Regions from separate parts of the Pseudarthrobacter sp. C1 genome, predicted to be linked through region 2. Evidence: predicted binding sites of a transcription regulator. Region 2 holds the regulator's gene; the other holds the start of a gene.
What was found. Region 2 encodes HrcA, which represses chaperone genes, less so after heat shock. Its sites were predicted from a motif close to TTNGCACTCGNNNNNNNCGAGTGCNAA; they were not measured.
Positions count from the first base shown of each region.

Region 1: the regulator HrcA is predicted to act here: its motif matches at 2,894-2,920, upstream of U7114_RS16185 (Hsp20/alpha crystallin family protein).

Region 1 is NZ_JAYESK010000010.1:94,781-104,651, forward strand. Features, by position in the region: gene U7114_RS16170 (universal stress protein) at 278-733, opposite strand; gene U7114_RS16175 (erythromycin esterase family protein) at 805-2,133, opposite strand; gene U7114_RS16180 (DUF4383 domain-containing protein) at 2,239-2,706, opposite strand; gene U7114_RS16185 (Hsp20/alpha crystallin family protein) at 3,036-3,503, shown strand; gene U7114_RS16190 (MBL fold metallo-hydrolase) at 3,657-5,042, shown strand; gene U7114_RS16195 (flavin reductase family protein) at 5,081-5,599, opposite strand; gene U7114_RS16200 (FAD-dependent monooxygenase) at 5,732-7,249, opposite strand; gene U7114_RS16205 (hypothetical protein) at 7,486-7,965, shown strand; gene U7114_RS16210 (hypothetical protein) at 7,962-8,252, opposite strand; gene U7114_RS16215 (hypothetical protein) at 8,454-8,657, opposite strand; gene U7114_RS16220 (glycosyltransferase family 87 protein) at 8,959-9,871, shown strand, end outside.
Region 2 is NZ_JAYESK010000004.1:277,459-286,853, forward strand. Features, by position in the region: gene lepA (translation elongation factor 4) at 1-1,188, shown strand, start outside; gene hemW (radical SAM family heme chaperone HemW) at 1,225-2,454, shown strand; gene U7114_RS08920 (DUF4870 domain-containing protein) at 2,520-2,942, opposite strand; gene U7114_RS08925 (DUF3097 domain-containing protein) at 3,092-3,940, opposite strand; gene hrcA (heat-inducible transcriptional repressor HrcA) at 4,117-5,130, shown strand; gene dnaJ (molecular chaperone DnaJ) at 5,209-6,336, shown strand; gene U7114_RS08940 (16S rRNA (uracil(1498)-N(3))-methyltransferase) at 6,339-7,133, shown strand; gene U7114_RS08945 (GerMN domain-containing protein) at 7,162-8,109, opposite strand; gene U7114_RS08950 (PhoH family protein) at 8,467-9,395, shown strand, end outside.

The sequences.
Region 1 (9,871 bases), on a different contig from region 2:
CGCTCGAACGCAGGGATTCTGCTTGCAAGCGCCGCGCAAGTCCTTAAGCGCAGAACCTGCAGGTACCTTCGCGATCTCGCTAAGAGAAGGCCCGGACATTCTCATGTCCTGAACGACCCGGCGTCATCTGATGGTTACCTGCAGGCGATTTAAGTCTACGCCCGGACTGCGCCCTACAACAGGGCACGGTCCGCATCGCATCCCGCGGGAACTGCATCTTTGTGCCGGCTGGAAGGGGCATGTCCATTGGGACCAGTGAAGGGAAGCTCCGGGGAGGTCACGCCTTGGAGTGGACCACCAGAACAGGACATTGTGCGTGGTTGACGACCTGCGTCGAAACCGAGCCCAGGTGCAACCCGGGAAAACCGCCATGACCCCGGGAACCGACGACGATAAGGTCCGCGTCCTTGGCGGCGTCGAGTATTGCCGAAGCGGGTGAATTGGTATTGACGAGGTGTCCTGCGGCGGTCACGCCTCCGTCTGCAGCGGTCTTCAGCGCCTCACCCTGAAGCGTCCGCGCGGCTTGCTCTGGAGACTCTTCGGCGGCAATTTCGCCTGCCGCCGTTTCCAGGACAGCCGGATACCACGCCAACGGAGCCTTGTTCCAGGCTGTGACGAGGCGGAGCTGGCCGTGGCGCTGGCGGGCCTCATCCATGGCCCAGTCCAGTGCTGCCCGGGAATGCCCGGAACCGTCAAAACCAACAATAATCAAGAACGAACCGGTGCTGGTCACTTGTCTTTCCTTTCGATCGCCTCGCCGGGCCCTACCGCAATCAGGGTTACGCTTCTGTCTCGAGGCATCGCTTAGAAGCCTGTCGGTTCGGTTTCGAGCTCAGGTTCGCTGGGCAGGTGTTCATGGTGGAGCGGCCGCAGCGCTGTTGTTTGCGGGAACCACAGCAATGCGTCGTAGCGGTGGCCCATGGCCGTGGGGACGTAGTTGCCTTTCTCACGGTCGGGGTTGTAGACAACCCCGATGGCGCGGTGGCCGCGCCAGGAGGAGAGCCAGTGGCCCGCCCGGTCCGGTCCGAACACGAGAGTGGACGGGCTTTCGAGTGCCGCGTGGAGGAGGTCTTCGTGGCTTCCGCGTACGGCTGCCGGGACGTTCATGACCTCTTCCGGGAGACCCCAGGCCGGCGCGGCAGTGACGGATCCCCCATAGGACGCGAAGCCGACAAGGACTACTGATCCGTGATGGCGCAGGCGCATGAGTTGGCCGATGTTGACCATGCCGTCCAGCGCCATATCCGTTGCCCTGGCGTCGCCTATATGCGTGTTGTGCGCCCAGACCAGTCCCTTGGAGCCGGGGCCGTGGTGGCGTGCCAGCCGGTCTATGGTGTCGCTCATGTGGTGGTCCCGGATGTTCCAGGATTGCCGGTCACCGCGGATCATGGTCCGGTAGTAGCGTTCGGCGTTTGCCGCCACGATGGCGTTCTGCACTGCGTCAAAAGCTGCAGCATCGTCCTCCACCCGGCCGAAGGTCTGCCGGTGCACCTCGGCCAGAAGCATCACCACGTCCGCCTCGCAGGATCGTGGTACCAGGCGGGTGTCCGAGGCATACCGCTGGGGGTCTTCCCGGAACGGTACAAAGCACTGCCAGGCCTTCATTGCTGCCGGCATGGCCTCGGGTGCGTTGGCGTTGAGCCAGCCGAAGATTTCCCTCAGGGAATCCCAGAGGGAATAGACATCCAGTCCGTAGAAGCCGGTGCGCTGTTCTTCCGGTCGGGCCAGATTCCATTCGCGTAGCCAGGTGAGGAACTCTGCCACTTCCTGGTTTGCCCACATCCAGGTGGGCCACCGCTCGAAGCCGGCCAATAGTTGCCGGGCATCGAGGTTCTGGTCGGTTTGGCCGCGGACCCAGCGGTTGACGCGCCAACAGTCCGGCCAGTCGCCCTCCACCCCAATCCAGCTGAATTGGTGTTCCTCGATGAGACGACGGCTGAGGGCTGCCCGCCACTGGTAATACTCCTGCGTGCCGTGTGAAGCCTCGCCCAGGCAGACGAAGCGTGCCCGGGCACATAAATCCACCAGGCCGTCCAGGTGTCGGGAAGCCGTTTGCAGCGGCCTGGCCAGGGCCCGGATCTCGTCCAGTTCCAGCCCGTGGGGATGGTGCCGGTCCCCGGTCCCGCGGTTCACAACATCATCCCTCGCACGTCATTGGACTGTTTCCCTGGCAAGCCGGCTGCTTCCCGGGTGCATCGGGATCCGCAGGACAGACGGGCGGATCAGCAGCCGGGCGGATCAGCGCGCTTTCGCTTGGCCGGTACCGCGGCCAAGCAAGATCCCCACGGCGAGCATGACGACTCCCAGAACGACGTGGAGCCAGTTATCTGCCGTGTTCACTGGGATGAAGTTGGCAGACGACGCCTGGTCAATCAGCAGCCCGTAGAGCCAGATCACCAGATAGAGGGCGCCCGCACCGATGAGGTAGTACTTCGACTGGAGTGCGGACCTGCCCATGAGCAGGCCGGCGGCTCCGAAGAGCAGGTGAACAATGTTGTGCAGGATGGACACCTGGAAAATGCCGAGGAGCATCGCGCCGGACTCAGTGCCGGCAAAGGTCATTTCCGCATAGTTCGTGGTGACCCCGGGGATGAAACCGAGGACGCCCACCAGAGCGAAAACTGCTCCAGCGCCCAGGGCTGTGATTTCGAGGGGCGTGCGGTGGTGGCGTGCGCCGATTCCCGGATGTGCTGATGATGCCGACATGGCTTTCTTCCTTGTTTGAAGGGGTGGAATCTTTGGTGCTCGAGTGCGGCCGCCAGCGGGGAGTGGTGCAGCGCCACGCTGGTTATGCTTCCAGCTTCAAGCTACGGTTGCCTGGCTTTCAGAGGCTTAAGTCCTTAGGTCAGTGAAGGTTAGGGATGAAGTGCGAAAACCGCTATTTTCCGGGCTCCGGGCATGAACGCAGACCGTGTGCGAAGGCTCCCGGGAGGAGGGTCTTTTGTCCCTATCTGGACCACATCCGCAGGTGTTAACTGGATTGACACCGGCCCCTCACGCGGCCCTTTGCCTGCATGGAATCTGGAGAACCCGTCATGTCTGATCTGCTCAAATGGTCCCCTTTTGCATCGACCCGGTGGACCTCCCCCTTCAACACCGTATTGCGATCCCCGGCCGAGCTGCTGGACTCCGTAGAGCGCATGTTCGACTCGGCAACAGGCCCCGCCCCCATCCGGGTCGAAGAGTTCGTCGACGGTAAAACGCTTGTGGTGCGTGCTGAGATGCCCGGCGTCGATCCGGACAAAGACGTCGAAGTGACCATGGACGACGGGTTCCTGCGGATTCGCGCCGAGCGCCAGGAAAAAGAAGAGCACAAGGACAAAGGACGCTACCGGTCGGAGTTCCGCTACGGGTCATTCAGCCGGAACATCCCGCTCCCTGAAGGGGTTAAGGAAGAAGACATCAAGGCCACCTACGTCAACGGGGTCCTGGAAGTCCGTGCCCCGCTGCCCGAGCAGGGCCTGCCCGCGGAGCCGAAGAAGCTCCCCATCACCCGCGGGTAACCTGGCAGCGCCCCACAACCACACCGGCACCACCGTTGTGCCCCGCAAAATCACCGCCGAGCTTTGCGGGGTCGTCGGCCAGCCGCTTCCCAGGATTCCCACGGCTGACACCAGGAAGCTTCTGAGCTGAGTGAGGTGTCCGAAGGAGCTGCTATGAGAGAACAGCATCCCCCGACGCTGCGGTTTCTCGGCGCAGCCGACACAGTGACAGGTTCCAGATACCTGATCCGGTCGCAAGGCCACCGGGTCCTTGTAGAGTGCGGCCTGTTCCAGGGCTATAAACACCTTCGCGACCGTAACCGCGTACCTTTCCAGGTCAGTCCCGCGAACATCGATGCCGTTGTCCTCACCCATGCCCATCTGGATCACAGCGGATACATCCCTGCACTGGTGCGCGACGGATTCCACGGCCCCGTCTATGCCACACCGGGCACGGCCGAACTGTGCAAGCTGCTGCTTCCCGACAGCGGATACCTCCAGGAAGAGGAAGCCCGCTACGCAGACCACAGGGCATCATCAACCCATCACCCTCCCGTGCCCCTCTACACAGCCCAGGACGCCGTCCGATCGCTCGACAGTTTCAAAACCCGGGACTTCGACTCTCCGTTCCCCCTGCCCGGGGGCATTGAAGCAACGTTCCTTCCTGCCGGCCACATCCTCGGCGCGGCCCAGGTGCACCTCCAACTTGCCGGCCGGACTATCCACTTCACTGGAGACCTGGGGCGGGCCGATGACCCCCTGATGTACGCGCCGAGAGCGCTGGGGCGCGTCAATGTACTGGTCACCGAATCCACCTACGGCAACCGGACACACCCGCAGGGCAACCCGGAAACTGAACTCGGCGACATCATCACCCGGGTGGCCAAGCGAAACGGCGTCATCATGATCGCCGCGTTCGCCGTCGGCCGGGCCGAAACGGTCCTGCTGCACCTGTCGCGGCTTCTCGCCAAACATGCGATCCCCTCCATCCCCGTCTACCTCAACAGCCCAATGGCAATCGACGCATCCGGCATGTATCAGCGCCATCGCGAAGAACACAGGCTCAAGCAGGACGAATTCGAAGCCATGTACAAAGTGGCCACCCCCGTCCGCAGCCCCGACGAGTCAAAACTGCTCAACCTGCGCGGCGGACCCATAATCATCATCTCCGCCAGCGGCATGCTCACCGGCGGCAGGATCCTGCACCACCTCACGGCCTACGGGCCGGACCGGCGCAACGCCATTATCCTCAGCGGATACCAGGCCGGTGGAACACGGGGCGCATCACTCGCCGCAGGCGAAAAATGCCTCCGGATCTACGGACAGGACGTCAGGATCGAAGCAGAAGTCATCCAGATGGAAGGACTATCCGCCCACGCCGACTCCAGCGAACTGATCCAATGGATGAGGACCGCCCCTCAGGCCCCGTCGATGACCTACGTCACGCATGGAGAGCCGGACGCCTCCGACGCCCTCCGGGCCCGCATCAAACGCCAACTGGGATGGAAAGCCCGCATTCCCGAGCACCTGGAAGCCATCTCACTCGAAAACCCGCGCTGAAGAAAACGCGTTCAAGGGGCTGCCGGGACCTGGCCCCGTCATGCCACCTTCTCCTGCCGATTGGCACGGGGTTCCACTCCTTCAAAGTAGCCGCCCTTGAAGAAGAGGAGCGGCTCGGCGCCGTCCCGCGCCCCCAGTGCGCGGACAGCACCCACCACAATGGTGTGGTCGCCGCCGTCGTACTCCTCATGCAGTTCGCAGTCCACCCAGGCGAGCGCCTGGTCCAGTACGGGATTGCCCAGGGGTGACGCAGAGTAGTTGACGCCGGCGTATTTGTCGGTGCCGGAGCGGGCAAACCGGGCTGCCAGGTGCTGGTGTTCCGCGGGCAGGATGTTCACGGTGAACCGGCCCGCGTCGCGCAGCCGCGGCCAGGTGCTGGAGCTTCGTGCAGGGCTGAAGGTGACCAGGGCGGGGTCCAGGGAGAGCGACGAAAACGACTGGCAGGTGAAGCCAACGGGGCCGTTGTCCGTGGCGGCGGTGATGACGGTCAGTCCGGAGGCGAAATGGCCCAGGACGTGGCGCAGGCGCTGCGGCGTGAGGTCAAAGTGTTCCGTCATTGTTCTTTCCTTTCGAGGCCGGTGGTTCAAACCAACCACCCGTAAGCGTGCTGTTCAATCGGGGGTGAAACGCACTGACTCCCTGGGCAATACGTGGTCACGGCCCGAAGCATGACGTAACGAAAAGGGGGGTCAAAGGCTTGGCACCGAAGCCGGCGGCGTAGCGGGTCCGAACCATCTGGCCAGCGCCTCCCTGAGGCCGGCTTCGCTTCCGCCACCCACCCAGGCCACATGCCCGTCCGGCCGGACGAGGACTGCGGCAGGCGCCGGAACCTCCCCGAGCGCGGGCAGCTTCCATGCCCCGCCGTACTCGGCATCCACCAGCTTCACCCGTGGCGGCCGCGGAAGATTGTCGAAGGCGCCCGGCACCCCGAAGTTCAGGAGCACGGGCCGGGCGTCATGCAGCAGCGAATAGACCGTGCGGGGTCCTTCCCGGGCGGCGAGCTCGACGTCGGGCATCCGCCGCCCGAGCAGCGGGTGTCCCTCGCCGACGTCGTAGTGAACGTCCAGGCCGGACTGCATTGCCGCGAAACGCCGGCGCGGTTCCTCCATGCCCAGGAGCTCGGCAACAACTTCCCCTGCCGCCTCGATCCGCGGGTCCGGGCGGCGCAGTGCGCTCTGCGCCATGGTGTTGCGCAGCACGCGGGCAGCCACCGGGTGGCGCTCGGCATGGTAGGTATCCAGGAGCCCGTCCGGGGCTGTTCCATGGACCACCTGCCCCAGCTTCCAGCCCAGGTTCACCGCGTCCTGCACCCCGATGTTCAGGCCCTGCCCGCCGTCCGGGGCATGCACGTGCGCCGCGTCGCCCGCGAGGAGGATCCGACCCGAACGGTAGGCAGCGGCCTGGCGCGTCATGTCCGTGAACCGGGAAATCCAGGTGGGGCTGTGGGCCCCGTAGTCCGTGCCGCAGGCGGCAATCAGGGCCGCGCTGAGATCAGCCAGCGTGGGTTCCGTAGCGGGACCCACGTGTTCCTCGGTCACCATCACCCCCACCGGCCCGCTGTCCGCGTAAACCACCTTGCCGTCCACGATCTTGTACTCCCGCCGGCCAAAGGAGTGGATGCCAAAAGCGTTCCGGTGCACGCCGAACTCCGGCTGGCCTGTCATCTCCACCTCGGCAATCAGCGCACTGGTGGTGGGCTCCCAGCCGGGGAACCCGATGCCCGCAGCCTTACGGACGAGGCTCCTGCCGCCGTCGCACCCCACCACGTAGTCCCCCCGCAGCGTCCTGCCGTCCTTGAGGTGGAGGCCGACGCCGGTGCCATCCTGCGCCAGGCCGGTCACCTCGCATCCGCGGTAGAACGTTACGGCCAGCTCCGCCACCCAGCCGGCCAGGATGCGTTCGATGTGGTTCTGCCACAGGCCCAGCCCGTAGGGATGGCGGGTGGGAAAGTCGCTGATGTCCAGGCGGGTGCCGGCGAAGCCCGCCACCTGGGCCACCTGGCCCTCCGCGAGGAACCTCCCCGCGATGCCTCGCTGGTCCAGGACTTCAAGGGTCCGCGCATGAAGCCCGCCCGCCCGCGCTCCGGCGAGGTCCTGGTTGGGGCGCCGCTCCACAACGGCCACATCAACCTCCGCCAGCGCCAACTCCCCTGCCAGCATCAGCCCCGTCGGGCCGCCGCCCACAATCACTACCGCATGCCCTGTCATTCCGCTTGCTCCAGTTCTCCCGGTTTCCGGCCCTGCGATTATCCGGCCGCGCCCGGGCCTTGCCGCAAGCCCCACCTGCGGGGATACAGTGGAAATGGAAGGTGTGCACAGGCCTCCGCGCGGGCCGGCCGCCCGTTGCGTCCAAATCGGTCCCGGGAGCACCCGTTCAGGGGACCCATATGGGTCTAGTGTTGGGCGGGTCGGCATTTGCCGCGAATAGCCCTCAGGGAGGGTGCATGAACTCCAGACAGTCCAGCTCCGAGCAATTTATGCAGTACTTGGAAAGCGTTGGGGGCTCGGAGGCGGACGTCGCCGGAGCGTCGTACGTGGTCAGCGACGGGGACACCGTGGAGAACGTGGTTTCAGCGCTGCGGATGGAACAACAGCAGCATGGCAGCACCGCCAAGGACCCGTCCGTCCTCCATGCCTTGGCGCAGGTGATGGTCAGCAGGCGCGATGAGCGGGATCCAGGCCACCATGCCGGAGCCTCCCAGCCCGGGGAGTACCAGCTGGACATCCATCTCAGCGCTGGAAACAACACCCGCGAAAGCATCCCGGAAACTGACATCGAAGCCGCCAAGGCCTGGGCACGCAAACGGATCGAAGCCCAAGGCGCCGAGTTTGGGGCCATCTACTTCCCGGCGGGCGGAAGCGGCGCATCAGGCACGGGAGCCTTGGTGTCCAGTTACGACCGTTCCGTGGGCTGGTACCGCTAGCCGGATTCCCCGCGCTGATGTCCGCCAGCAGCCAAGAGGGCATCCAGCTGGGCGGACTGGTGTGCCTGGAAGGCCTTGTCGGCGCTCACGTTCGTGCTGGCCAGCAGCGGTATGTCCAGGCTGGCGTTGCAGCCCCGGCAGCGGATCTCGTCCGTCCACACCCAGCTGTAAGCCGCATGCAATTCCCGCACCCTCTGCATCGCTGAGGTGATTGCTTCCGTCTTGGCCGCAAAGTGCGCTGCGTCCTCATTGCTGAGGCTTGTACCAATCTCGATGTCGATGCTCATCGTGCCTCTTCTCCGTTGTCCCGGATGGTGCTGTCGACAGTAACGGGCGATGCGCCGGGACGGAACGATTGGAAGGTCACGGTTGGCTAACCTTCTGATGCACAGCCGCGCATCAGGAACCGAAGAGAGCGGGAGGGCCCGGAAACGGCTCCGCAGCACCGGGCACAGCTAAAGCGCCGGTAACGCGGACCGGCCGCCCGGCTACCAGGCCTGGTGTTCGCGGGTGAGGCCGAAGGGGACTGCCTCGCTGAGGGCAACAGTGAACTTGTCGACGCCGAGGCGTGTGACCAGGATGCCGTGGCGCTTGCCGGCGAGTGCCTGGGCCTTGGCGGCCGTCACGGCGGCGTCGAGCTCAGCGTCCATGCTGTGGCGGTCGGCGACGGTCAGGGTGAGGGGGAAGTTCATGGGTCTAGCCTTTGTAGGTCGAGGGACGGGGGGTGAACAGGCACCTGCGCTCCCCAAGGCTGCAGACGAAGCGGGCATCGGTGTGCCCCGCCCAATGTTTCCCGAACGTTAAACTGCCAGCAACTTTAGATAAAAGCCGCAGGTCAGAGAGGGATATGGCTTTCCGTGGGCCTGCAACAGTCATCGGGCTCCAAGCGGTTGAATTAGAGTTGGACAGGAGTGGGCGCTGTTTCCGGACGGTTCCCATGCCCCTGAACAACCGCCAGGCGCAGAACCAAGCAACCAGCGCAGCACCATACGCGTGCCACAACCTGACAAGGATCCCGCCATTTCCACGGACGCTTTCTTCGGCAGACTCACCCGGATCCGCAATGTCATCCTTCCCGCACCCGCCCGGGCGCGGCTGAACACCGGGCGCGGACTGCTGGGCGGATTCATCGTTGTGCACATGGTCTTCCTGGTCTTCGCCGCCTCGGTGTCCCTGCGCGGCGAAGCCTTCAGCGACACCTTCATCTACCGCGACTGGGCCATGGCAGGCTTCAACGACGCCAACCTGACCGGCGGCCCCAGCCCCTGGGTCTACCCCATCCTGGCGCTGATCCCCATGGCCATCGCGGGCATCGCCGGCCCCGGACCGTTCTTTTTCCTGTGGGTGCTGATGACCACGCTGCTCAACGGCTGGGCCCTGCTGAAGCTCACCAACCGCGGCCGCGACCGCAACGCGATCCCCGCCGCCTGGTGGTGGCTGGTCTTCACATTGCTGATGGGCTGGCTCGGCTTCGCCCGCGTGGACGGGCTCACCGCCCCGCTGGTCCTGGTCGCCCTCGCATACGGCGTGGGCCGGCCGTTCATCGCCTCCGTCCTGCTGGCCATCGGCACCTGGGTCAAGGTGTGGCCGGCAGCGGTCATGCTGGCCCTGTTCGCGGTCGTCCGGAACCGGATCCTGGTGGTCCTGGCAGGCATAACGACGACGGCGGGCGTGGTTGCGCTGGCCGCTGCGGTGGGCAGCGTCCCCAAGCTTTTGAACTTCCTCACCCAGCAGGGTGACCGCGGCATGCAGCTTGAGGCCACCTTCACCACGCCCTGGCTCTGGCTGTCCGTCCTAAACGTGGGCGGTTCCCGGATGTACATGAACACGGACATCAACTCCATGCAGGTGGACGGCCCCGGCACGGCGCTGATGTCAGTGCTGATGCAGCCCCTCCTGGTCCTGG
Region 2 (9,395 bases):
TATGTCCGTGTGGTGGATGGCATGCTGCACCCCCGCGAGCGCATCCAGATGATGTCCACGCGGGCCACGCATGAACTCCTCGAGATTGGCGTGAGCTCCCCGGAGCCGACGCCCTCGAAGGGCCTGGGCGTCGGCGAGGTGGGGTACCTCATCACCGGAGTGAAGGACGTCCGCCTGTCCAAGGTCGGCGATACCGTCACCAACCTCGCCAAGCCGGCCGCTGAATCCCTGCCCGGCTACGCCGATGCCAAACCGATGGTGTTTTCCGGTCTGTATCCGCTGGACGGCACGGACTATCCGGTGCTGCGCGATGCACTGGAGAAGCTGATGCTCAACGATGCCGCCCTGGTCTACGAGCCGGAGACCTCCGCGGCGCTGGGCTTCGGGTTCCGGGTGGGCTTCCTGGGACTGCTCCACCTTGAAATCACCCGCGAGCGGCTGGAACGCGAATACAACCTGGACCTGATTTCCACGGCCCCCAACGTGGAATACGAGGTGACGCTGGAGGACAAGAAAGTGGTCCACGTGACCAACCCCAGCGAATACCCCTCCGGCAAGATCTCCGAGGTCCGCGAGCCCATGGTGGCGGCCACCATCCTGGCACCGAACGAATTCGTCGGTGCCATCATGGAGCTGTGCCAGAGCCGCCGCGGCGTCATGGGAGGAATGGATTACCTCTCGGAGGACCGGGTGGAAATCCGCTACCGCCTGCCGCTCGCCGAGATCGTGTTCGATTTCTTCGACATCCTCAAGTCCAAGACCCGCGGCTACGGCTCGCTCGACTGGAAGGCCGACGGCGACCAGGTGGCGGACCTCGTCAAGGTCGACATCATGCTCCAGGGCGAACAGGTGGATGCCTTCTCCGCCATCACGCACCGCGACAAGGCCTACGCCTACGGCGTCATGATGACCACCAAGCTGCGCGAACTCATTCCCCGCCAGCAGTTCGAGGTGCCCATCCAGGCGGCCATCGGCTCCAGGATCATCGCCCGGGAAAGCATCCGCGCCATCCGCAAGGACGTCCTGGCCAAGTGCTACGGCGGCGACATCTCCCGTAAGCGCAAACTGCTGGAGAAGCAGAAGGAAGGCAAGAAGCGCATGAAGATGGTGGGCCGCGTTGAGGTCCCCCAGGAAGCCTTCATCGCCGCGCTCACCACGGACGAGTCCAAGGACAAGGCCAAGAAATAGTGGTCACAGCGGCCGGCGCCACCGGAGGCCCCTGCAATGCCTAGCACTCTTCCCCTCGGCGACCCGGCGCCGTCGGACGGTCTCCTGCCTCCCCAGGCAGCTGACGGTGCGGCGGGCCGGGCGTTCGGGCTTTACGTACACATTCCGTTCTGTGCCGTCCGCTGCGGCTACTGCGACTTCAACACCTATACCGCCACGGAGCTCGGCGGCGGGGCCTCGCAGGACGCCTATGCCGCCACGGCCGCCTCCGAAGTGTCCCTGGCAGCCAGGGTCCTGGCGGAATCAGGGCTTCCTGCGCGCCCGCTCAGCACGGTGTTTTTCGGCGGCGGCACACCCACCCTGCTTCCCGCCGAGGACCTCGCCCTGATACTGCGCCGCGCCATCGGACAGTGGGGAATCGAGGCCGGCGCCGAAGTCACCACGGAGGCGAACCCGGACTCCGTCACGCCTGAATCCCTTGCCATCCTGAAGGAAGCCGGCTTCACCCGCATCTCCTTCGGGATGCAGTCTGCAGTGCCCCATGTCCTCAAAGTGCTTGACCGGACCCACACCCCCAGCCGGGTCCCGCAGGTTGTGCAATGGGCCCGGGACGCGGGACTGGCTGTGAGCCTGGACCTCATCTACGGCACGCCGGGGGAGTCCCTGGACGACTGGCGCTACTCCCTGGAGACGGCACTGTCCTACCGGCCGGACCACATCAGCGCCTATGCGCTGATCATCGAAGAGGGAACCAAGCTCGCCGCCCAGATCCGCCGGGGCGAGGTTCCAGGAATCGACGACGACGACCACGCCGACAAGTACGAACTCGCCGACGTCCTCATCACCAAAGCCGGCCTGGGCTGGTACGAGGTCAGCAACTGGGCCCGCACGCCGGAGCAGGCCTGCCGCCACAACCTCGCCTACTGGCGGGGCGACGACTGGTGGGGGATCGGCCCCGGCGCCCATTCGCATGTGGGCGGCGTGCGGTGGTGGAACGTCAAACACCCCACGGCCTACGCCGGACGCCTCGCACAGGGAGTGTCACCGGCGGCCGGCAGGGAAACCCTGGACCAGGAGACCCGGAACGTCGAACGTGTGATGCTCGAGGCCCGTCTCCAGTCCGGCCTCGAAGTATCGTCGCTGGGCCAAGAAGGACGCCATGAGGTTGCGGGGCTGATCGCGGACGGCCTCGTGGATCCTGCTGCCGCGTTCAGGGGCAGGCTGGTCCTGACCCTCAAGGGCAGGCTGCTGGCAGACGCGGTGGTCCGCCGGGTCCTGCCGGACTGAACGGCACAAGGCAACGTGGGCCCGCGCCCGCCAGGGAACCCCGCGGGCGTGGACCCGTGCAGCCGCTACTTGATCCAGCGCAGGTTGTACTGGTAACGGTGCGGCTGGCCACGGTTGACATGGATGCCGGCCGCCACCGAGAAGCAGGTGAGCGCAATCCAGATGAGGGTGGCGATGACGGCAAAGATGTTGCCGATCACGGGGACGAAGACCACCAGGATGTTCGCCAGCAGGGCAGCAATGGTGGGCGGCAGGCTGAAATTCAGGGCTTCCTTGGATTCCTGTGCCGTGAAGGGCCCGCGGTCCCGGAAGATCAGGTAGATCAGCAGCGACGGAACGCAGCCCAGGATGCCCCCGAAGTGCGCCATGGTGGCCCATTGCCGGTCTTCGCTGGCTGTCAGGGGCAGCGCATTCGCGGGAACGCCGTGGTACTCCGAACGGCCCTGGCCGCCCGGGCTATCCCTGTGATCACGTGCGTTTTCTGCCACAGTCTGTTCCTTCTGAAGTGCAATGGTGCCGGCTAAGAAAGCTTATTGGGTGCGGCGGCCTGCAATGTTGCAGGATCCGCAGTACCAAGAATACTTGGTACCGGCCCCATACCTGCCCCGGGATGCGCGGGCCGGGGCAGAACCGTCCTTCAGGGCACGGTGAGGAAGTCGATGACTTCTTCGACCCTCCCCAGCAGCGAGGCTTCCAGGTCGGCGTACGTTCGGACGGCGCCGAGCAGTTTCTGCCAGCCAAGCCCGACGTCCTCCTTTGTGGCATGGGGCCAGCCGAACGCTGCGAGGATGCCGGTCTTCCAATCCTGCCCGCGCGGCACTACCGGCCACTGCTCAATGCCCAGGACCGCGGGCCGGATGGCCTGCCACACGTCCACGTAAGGGTGACCCACAATCAGGACGTTCCCTGCAGCTCCCGGCGAGGCCATGACGGCGTCCGCAATGCGGGATTCCTTGGAATCCGGCACCAGGTGGTCCACCAGGACGCCGAGGCGCCTGCCCGGTCCGGGCCTGAACGCTGCGACGGCCCCCGCCAGGTCATCAATGCCGTGCAGGGGTTCGACGACGATGCCCTCCACGCGCAGGTCGTCTCCCCAGACCTTTTCCACCAGTTCGGCGTCGTGCTTTCCCTCCACCCAGATCCGGCTGGCCTTGGCCACCTGTGCCCGCTGGCCGGCGACGCGGACGGACCCGGAGGCGGTCCGGCCGGCGACGGCGCCGGCGGCCTGCCGCGGGGCCGGGGGCAGGAGCTTGATGGCCCGGCCTTCGAGGAGGAATCCGAAACCAAGCCGGAAGGACCGGGATTTACCGCGCCGGTCCTCCAGGGCAACCACGTGCATGCCGCCGGATTTTTCCACCCGGGTCACGGCGCCCACCCAGCCGGACTGGACGTCCTCAAGGACCATTCCCCGTTCAACGGGAACCTCGGGCAGTTCAGTCTTTGCGGGAGCGGACAAGTCGCGTGGGCCCCAGTTCTGGTACTGCATGGTTTCACTCCGCCTAGCGTTCGGTCACAGGTCCGGATTTCGCCCGGAGCGGTACCAATGCTAGCAACGGCGGGAGTCATAATAGACTGTTAGCACTGAGGCATGTCGAGTGCTAACCCTTGAGGTGGCACAGCGCGGGCGGCGCGGCCGCCCCGAACCCTGGATGGAGGTGGAGTGTGAGCGAGCCACGCAAACTTGAAGTGCTGCGTGCAATCGTGGAGGACTACGTCCACTCCCGGGAACCCGTCGGGTCCAAGGCCCTGGTGGAGCGGCACCATCTCGGTGTGTCCAGCGCAACGATCAGGAACGATATGGCCGCCCTGGAGGAAGAGGGCCTGATCACCGCTCCGCACACCAGCGCCGGACGTATCCCCACTGACAAGGGTTACCGGCTGTTCGTGGACCAGATCTCGGCGGTCAAACCGCTGTCCCAGGCCGAGCGCAGGGCCATCCAGTCGCTGCTGGAAGGATCTGACGACCTCGACGACGTCCTTGACCGCACGGTCCGCCTGCTGTCGCAGCTGACCAACCAGGTTGCCGTGGTCCAGTATCCGCACCTGAGCCGGGCACTGGTCCGCCATATCGAGTTCGTCCTCCTCGCGCCGCGCAAGGTGCTGGTGGTGCTGATCGCCAACAGCGGCAAAGTGGAACAGCGCGTTATCGACGTCGGCCAGGACCTGGGGGACGACGCCCTCGCCACCCTGCGGGCACGGTTCCTTGGCTCCCTTGCCGGCACTCCGCTGAACCAGCTCGCCCAGTCCCTGCCGGCAGTGGTGGCCACAGCCGGCCCGGGGCAAAGGCAGGCCGCCCATGCCCTCGCCGTCGGCCTCGAAGGCCTGGCCCAGAGCAGCAGGGAAGACCGCATGGTCATGGCGGGCACCGCCAACCTTGCGCGTTCCAACGTGGACTTTCCGCTCAGCATCGGACCGGTCCTGGAAGCACTCGAGGAACAGGTGGTCATGCTCCGCCTGCTGAGCGAAATGGCGCAGGACCACCGCGGGGTGGCTGTCAGCATCGGCCGCGAGAATCCCTACGACGGCCTTGCCGAGGCGTCCGTCGTTGCCACGGGGTACGGTCCGGACCACATTGCGAAAATTGGTGTCCTGGGACCAACCCGGATGGACTATCCCACCACCATGGCCGCAGTCAGGGCCGTTGCCCGCTACCTTTCGCGGATCCTGGGACCCTGACGTTTTCCCGTTCCCGGGCATGCAGATCATTTCCCGCAGTCCAACTGCAGGCAGTACAACAAGGAAGAGATACGAACTTTGAGCAGCCACTACGACGTCCTTGGAGTCTCACCGGAGGCCACGGGAGAAGAGATCAAGAAGGCCTACCGCAAGCTGGCGCGCACGCTCCACCCGGACGTCAACCCGGGTGAGGACGCGTCGGACCGCTTCAAGGCCGTGACCCACGCCTACGAGGTTCTTTCGGACCCGCAGAAGCGCCGCGTCTACGACACCACCGGCAACGAGAACGGCACGGACAACGGCTTCGGCGGAGGCAGCTACGCCGGCCAGGGATTCGCGTTCCAGGACATCTTCGACACCTTCTTCGGGGCCGGCGGAACAACGGGCCCGGCTTCCCGCGTCAGGCGCGGCCAGGACGCACTCATCAGTGTCCGCATCGAACTCCGCGACGCTGTCTTCGGCGTCAACAAGAAGCTGGAAGTGGACACGGCCGTCACGTGCCCCACCTGCGAAGGTTCGTGCTGCCGGCCGGGAACCCATCCGGAACGCTGCGACATCTGCGGCGGCAGCGGCCAGGTCCAGCGTGCCGTGCGCTCCATCCTGGGACAGGTCATGACCGCCGCCCCGTGCGGTACGTGCGAGGGCTTCGGCACCGTCATCAAGGACCCCTGCAATGAGTGCAGCGGCCAGGGACGCATCCGCAGCCGCCGTTCGCTGACCATCAAGGTTCCCGCCGGCGTAGCCACCGGAACCCGCATCCAGCTTTCCGGCCAAGGCGAAGCAGGTCCCGCCGGCGGTCCCGCCGGCGACCTCTACGTCGAGATCCGCGTGAACAACGACGCCACCTATGTCCGGGACAACGACGACCTCCACGCAACCCTGCACCTTCCCATGACCGCTGCAGCCCTGGGCACCGAGGTGAGCCTGGAAACGTTCGACGGACCGCAGGAGATCGACGTCAAGCCGGGCACCCAGTCCGGCGAGATCATCACCCTTCGCGGACTTGGCGTGACCCACCTTCGCGGGTACGGGCGCGGCGACCTGAAAGTGCACCTCCAGGTCGAGACTCCCGCCAAGCTGGACGCCGCGCAGGAGGACCTCCTGCGTCAGCTTGCCAAGATGCGAGGTGAACAGATCACCGAGGGCAAGCTTGCGGCCAGCGGGGGCATGTTCGCCAAGCTCCGGGACCGGCTCGGTAACCTGTAGCGGTGAGCAACCCGGTCTTTTTCACTCCTCCCGGTTCCCTTGACCAGCTGGTGGCGGGGGAAGTCTTTGTCCTGGAGGGGCCCGAGGCGCGGCACGCCGTCACGGTGAAGCGGCTTGCCCCGGGCGAGCCCGTTGACATCGTGGACGGCGCCGGGACGCGCATGAGCGGAAAGGTGCTTGCGGCGTCCCCCTCCGGGCTGGATGTTGAGTGCTCCTCCGTGGCCGTTGAGCCGCAGCCGGTAACAAGGCTGGTGCTGGTACAGGCGCTGGCGAAGGGCGACCGCGACGAACTTGCCATTGAGACGGCAACTGAACTCGGGATCGACGCCGTCATACCCTGGCAGTCCGAACGGTCCATCGTCCGCTGGAAAGGCGACCGGGCCGCGAAGGCCCACGCCAAATGGCAGTCCGTGGTCACGGCAGCCGCCAAGCAGGCGCGCCGCGCCTGGGTTCCCGAGGTGCGGCCCGTCGTCGACACCGCCGCGCTGGCCGGCCTCGTGGAGGCCGCAGGGCTTGCCGTCATCCTGCACGAGGACGCGGTTAGGCCCTTGCGGACAGTGCTGGAAGCGTGGCAGCGCGGCGGAACCCCAACGGAACCCCGCGAAGTCTTCCTGATCGTTGGGCCGGAAGGCGGCATCAGTCCCCGGGAAGTAACCCGGCTCTGCGGCAAGGGTGCTGTCACGGCCCTGCTGGGGCACCATGTGCTGCGCTCATCCACCGCCGGCCCCGCCGCCGTCGTGCTTGCCAGCGACGTCCTGGGCCGCTGGGCGGCGCATGCTGCCGAGCCTGCCGGTTGAGCAGGCCGCCGAAGCTGCAGCGTGCGGGCTAGCGGACTTTGAAAGCCCGCGAGTCCTCGTTCTGGTCCGGCTGCCCGTCGGCGCCGGCCTGGGCCACGCGCAACTCGTAGTCGCCGGAAGGCAGCGTGAGGGCAAGCGTGAAGATCCCTCCCTGTCCGGGCTGGGCGGAGGCCGTTGTTTCTCCGGTGAGGAACGGTACCTTGTTGCCGTCCTGCTCCGCCCGCTGGATCTGCCAGCGCAGCTTGCTGCCGGCCAGGGTGCTGCGGCCGGTGATCTTCACGCTTCCGTCGGCAATTTCCACATTTTCCTGCGGATCGATGATCCAGACGGGCGCCACCATGCCCGCGCCCCTCGTCATGAGGTCACCCAGCTGGATGTGGTCGAAAGCAACGTAGTCCGTGTGCCCGTCCACCAGGATCCGCACCCGGATCTGCTGCCCGGAGTCAATGAGCCCGGAGCTGGCCGCAGCGGCCGTGGCCGTATAAACAAGCTGCTGGACGGCACGGGCCGCCATGTCAGCGTCGAGGTTGCTGTTGAACGCGTCCTCGGACACGTCCACCGTAATAACGTCCTTGCCGGAAATCGAGGTGGCGAGCTTGCTGGGATTCTGCCACGGGGTGAAGAAGTCCGGATCAAGCGGCTTATCCTTCATCATCGCCCGCAGGGCACGCGTCACGGGGTTTTCCTGCTCCGGCACGTCCCGGAACTCCCGGTAAAGGAACACGCTGCTGCCGGTGCGGCCAATCCAGTACACCGGCGCCTTGTTGGAGGACTGCGTGGTTTCAAGGGGGGCGCTGGTGGATGGTGCGGTGCCGGTGGCGGCAGGCCCGGAGTTCAGGAGGCCGGTAGGTGCAGGATTGGGCTCGGCCAGGCACCCCGCCAGGAGCGGGCCCACTGCCAGAACCACTGCGAGGACCGCAGGGCGCGCACGGCCCCAGCGTCGTCCTGCCCTCAGGGGCGCAGCTGATGCCGGCACGTTTGGTTGCCTGTCCTTTCGCAACTGGGCCGCTTCCGGGCGGCGGTAGTCCAGCAATGAAGCTGGATTTCCAGCATGGCACAGGGCGCTGGACCGTACGGCCCTGCCATGGTCCCCGGGGCCAACTGCAACGGGAACGATATGAGGCCGATATGAAGTTGATACCTAATGACGCAGCCTCCGCGCCTGAAGGCCGCCTTGCCCTGGTCCGTGGCTGGTTCCCTCATCCGGTGTTGACGCCGTACTGGCGTAAGATGGAGGGACCGCTTGGGCAAGGCGCGCCGGATGCGGTGGCCGGCCCTGCGGTGGACATTATTTTCGTACTTTGAGGGGATCACGGGCCTGCGGGCCGTCACCATGACTGAATCAGCGAATGGAAAGCGCCGGCTCAACACAGGCGAAGGCGCTGCGGGGGAGTTTCCCCATTCCCTGCCCGGCAGCCGTACCGAGGTTGTACTTTTCGACAACTCCGACCAGATGGTCCAGTCCTTGGGCAGCCACGATGAGGCTTTGCGCTTCATCGAGGAACAGTTCCCGCACGTCAATTTCCACGTCCGCGGAAATGAACTTTCCATCACTGGTCCTGCCAGCGACGTGCCCCGCATCATGCGGCTCCTCCACGAGGTCCGCGGCCTGGTGGCCCGCGGCACGGTTATCAGTCCCGCTGTCCTTCAGCAGCTCGTGGCCCTCCTGCGTACCCAGTCGCTGCAGAACCCCGTGGATGTTCTGACCCACGACATCCTTTCCAGCCGCGGGAGGACAATCCGTCCCAAGACGCTGAACCAGAAGACCTACGTCGACGCCATCGACAACAACACGGTGATCTTTGGCATTGGCCCGGCCGGAACAGGGAAGACCTACCTGGCCATGGCAAAGGCTGTGCAGGCGCTTCAGCAAAAAGAGGTCAGCCGGATTATCCTGACGCGCCCGGCAGTTGAAGCCGGGGAACGGCTGGGATTCCTGCCCGGAACCCTGAGCGACAAGATTGATCCCTACCTGCGCCCCCTCTACGACGCGCTGCACGACATGATGGACCCGGAGTCCATTCCCAGGCTGATGGCGGCGGGCACCATCGAAGTGGCTCCGCTGGCCTACATGCGCGGACGCACGCTCAATGACGCCTTCATCATCCTTGACGAGGCGCAGAACACCACGCCCGAGCAGATGAAGATGTTCCTGACCCGGCTGGGCTTTGGCTCCAAGATGGTGGTCACCGGCGACGTCACCCAGGTTGACCTGCCCTTCGGCACCCGCTCCGGGCTCCGTATTGTGGCGGAGATCCTGCA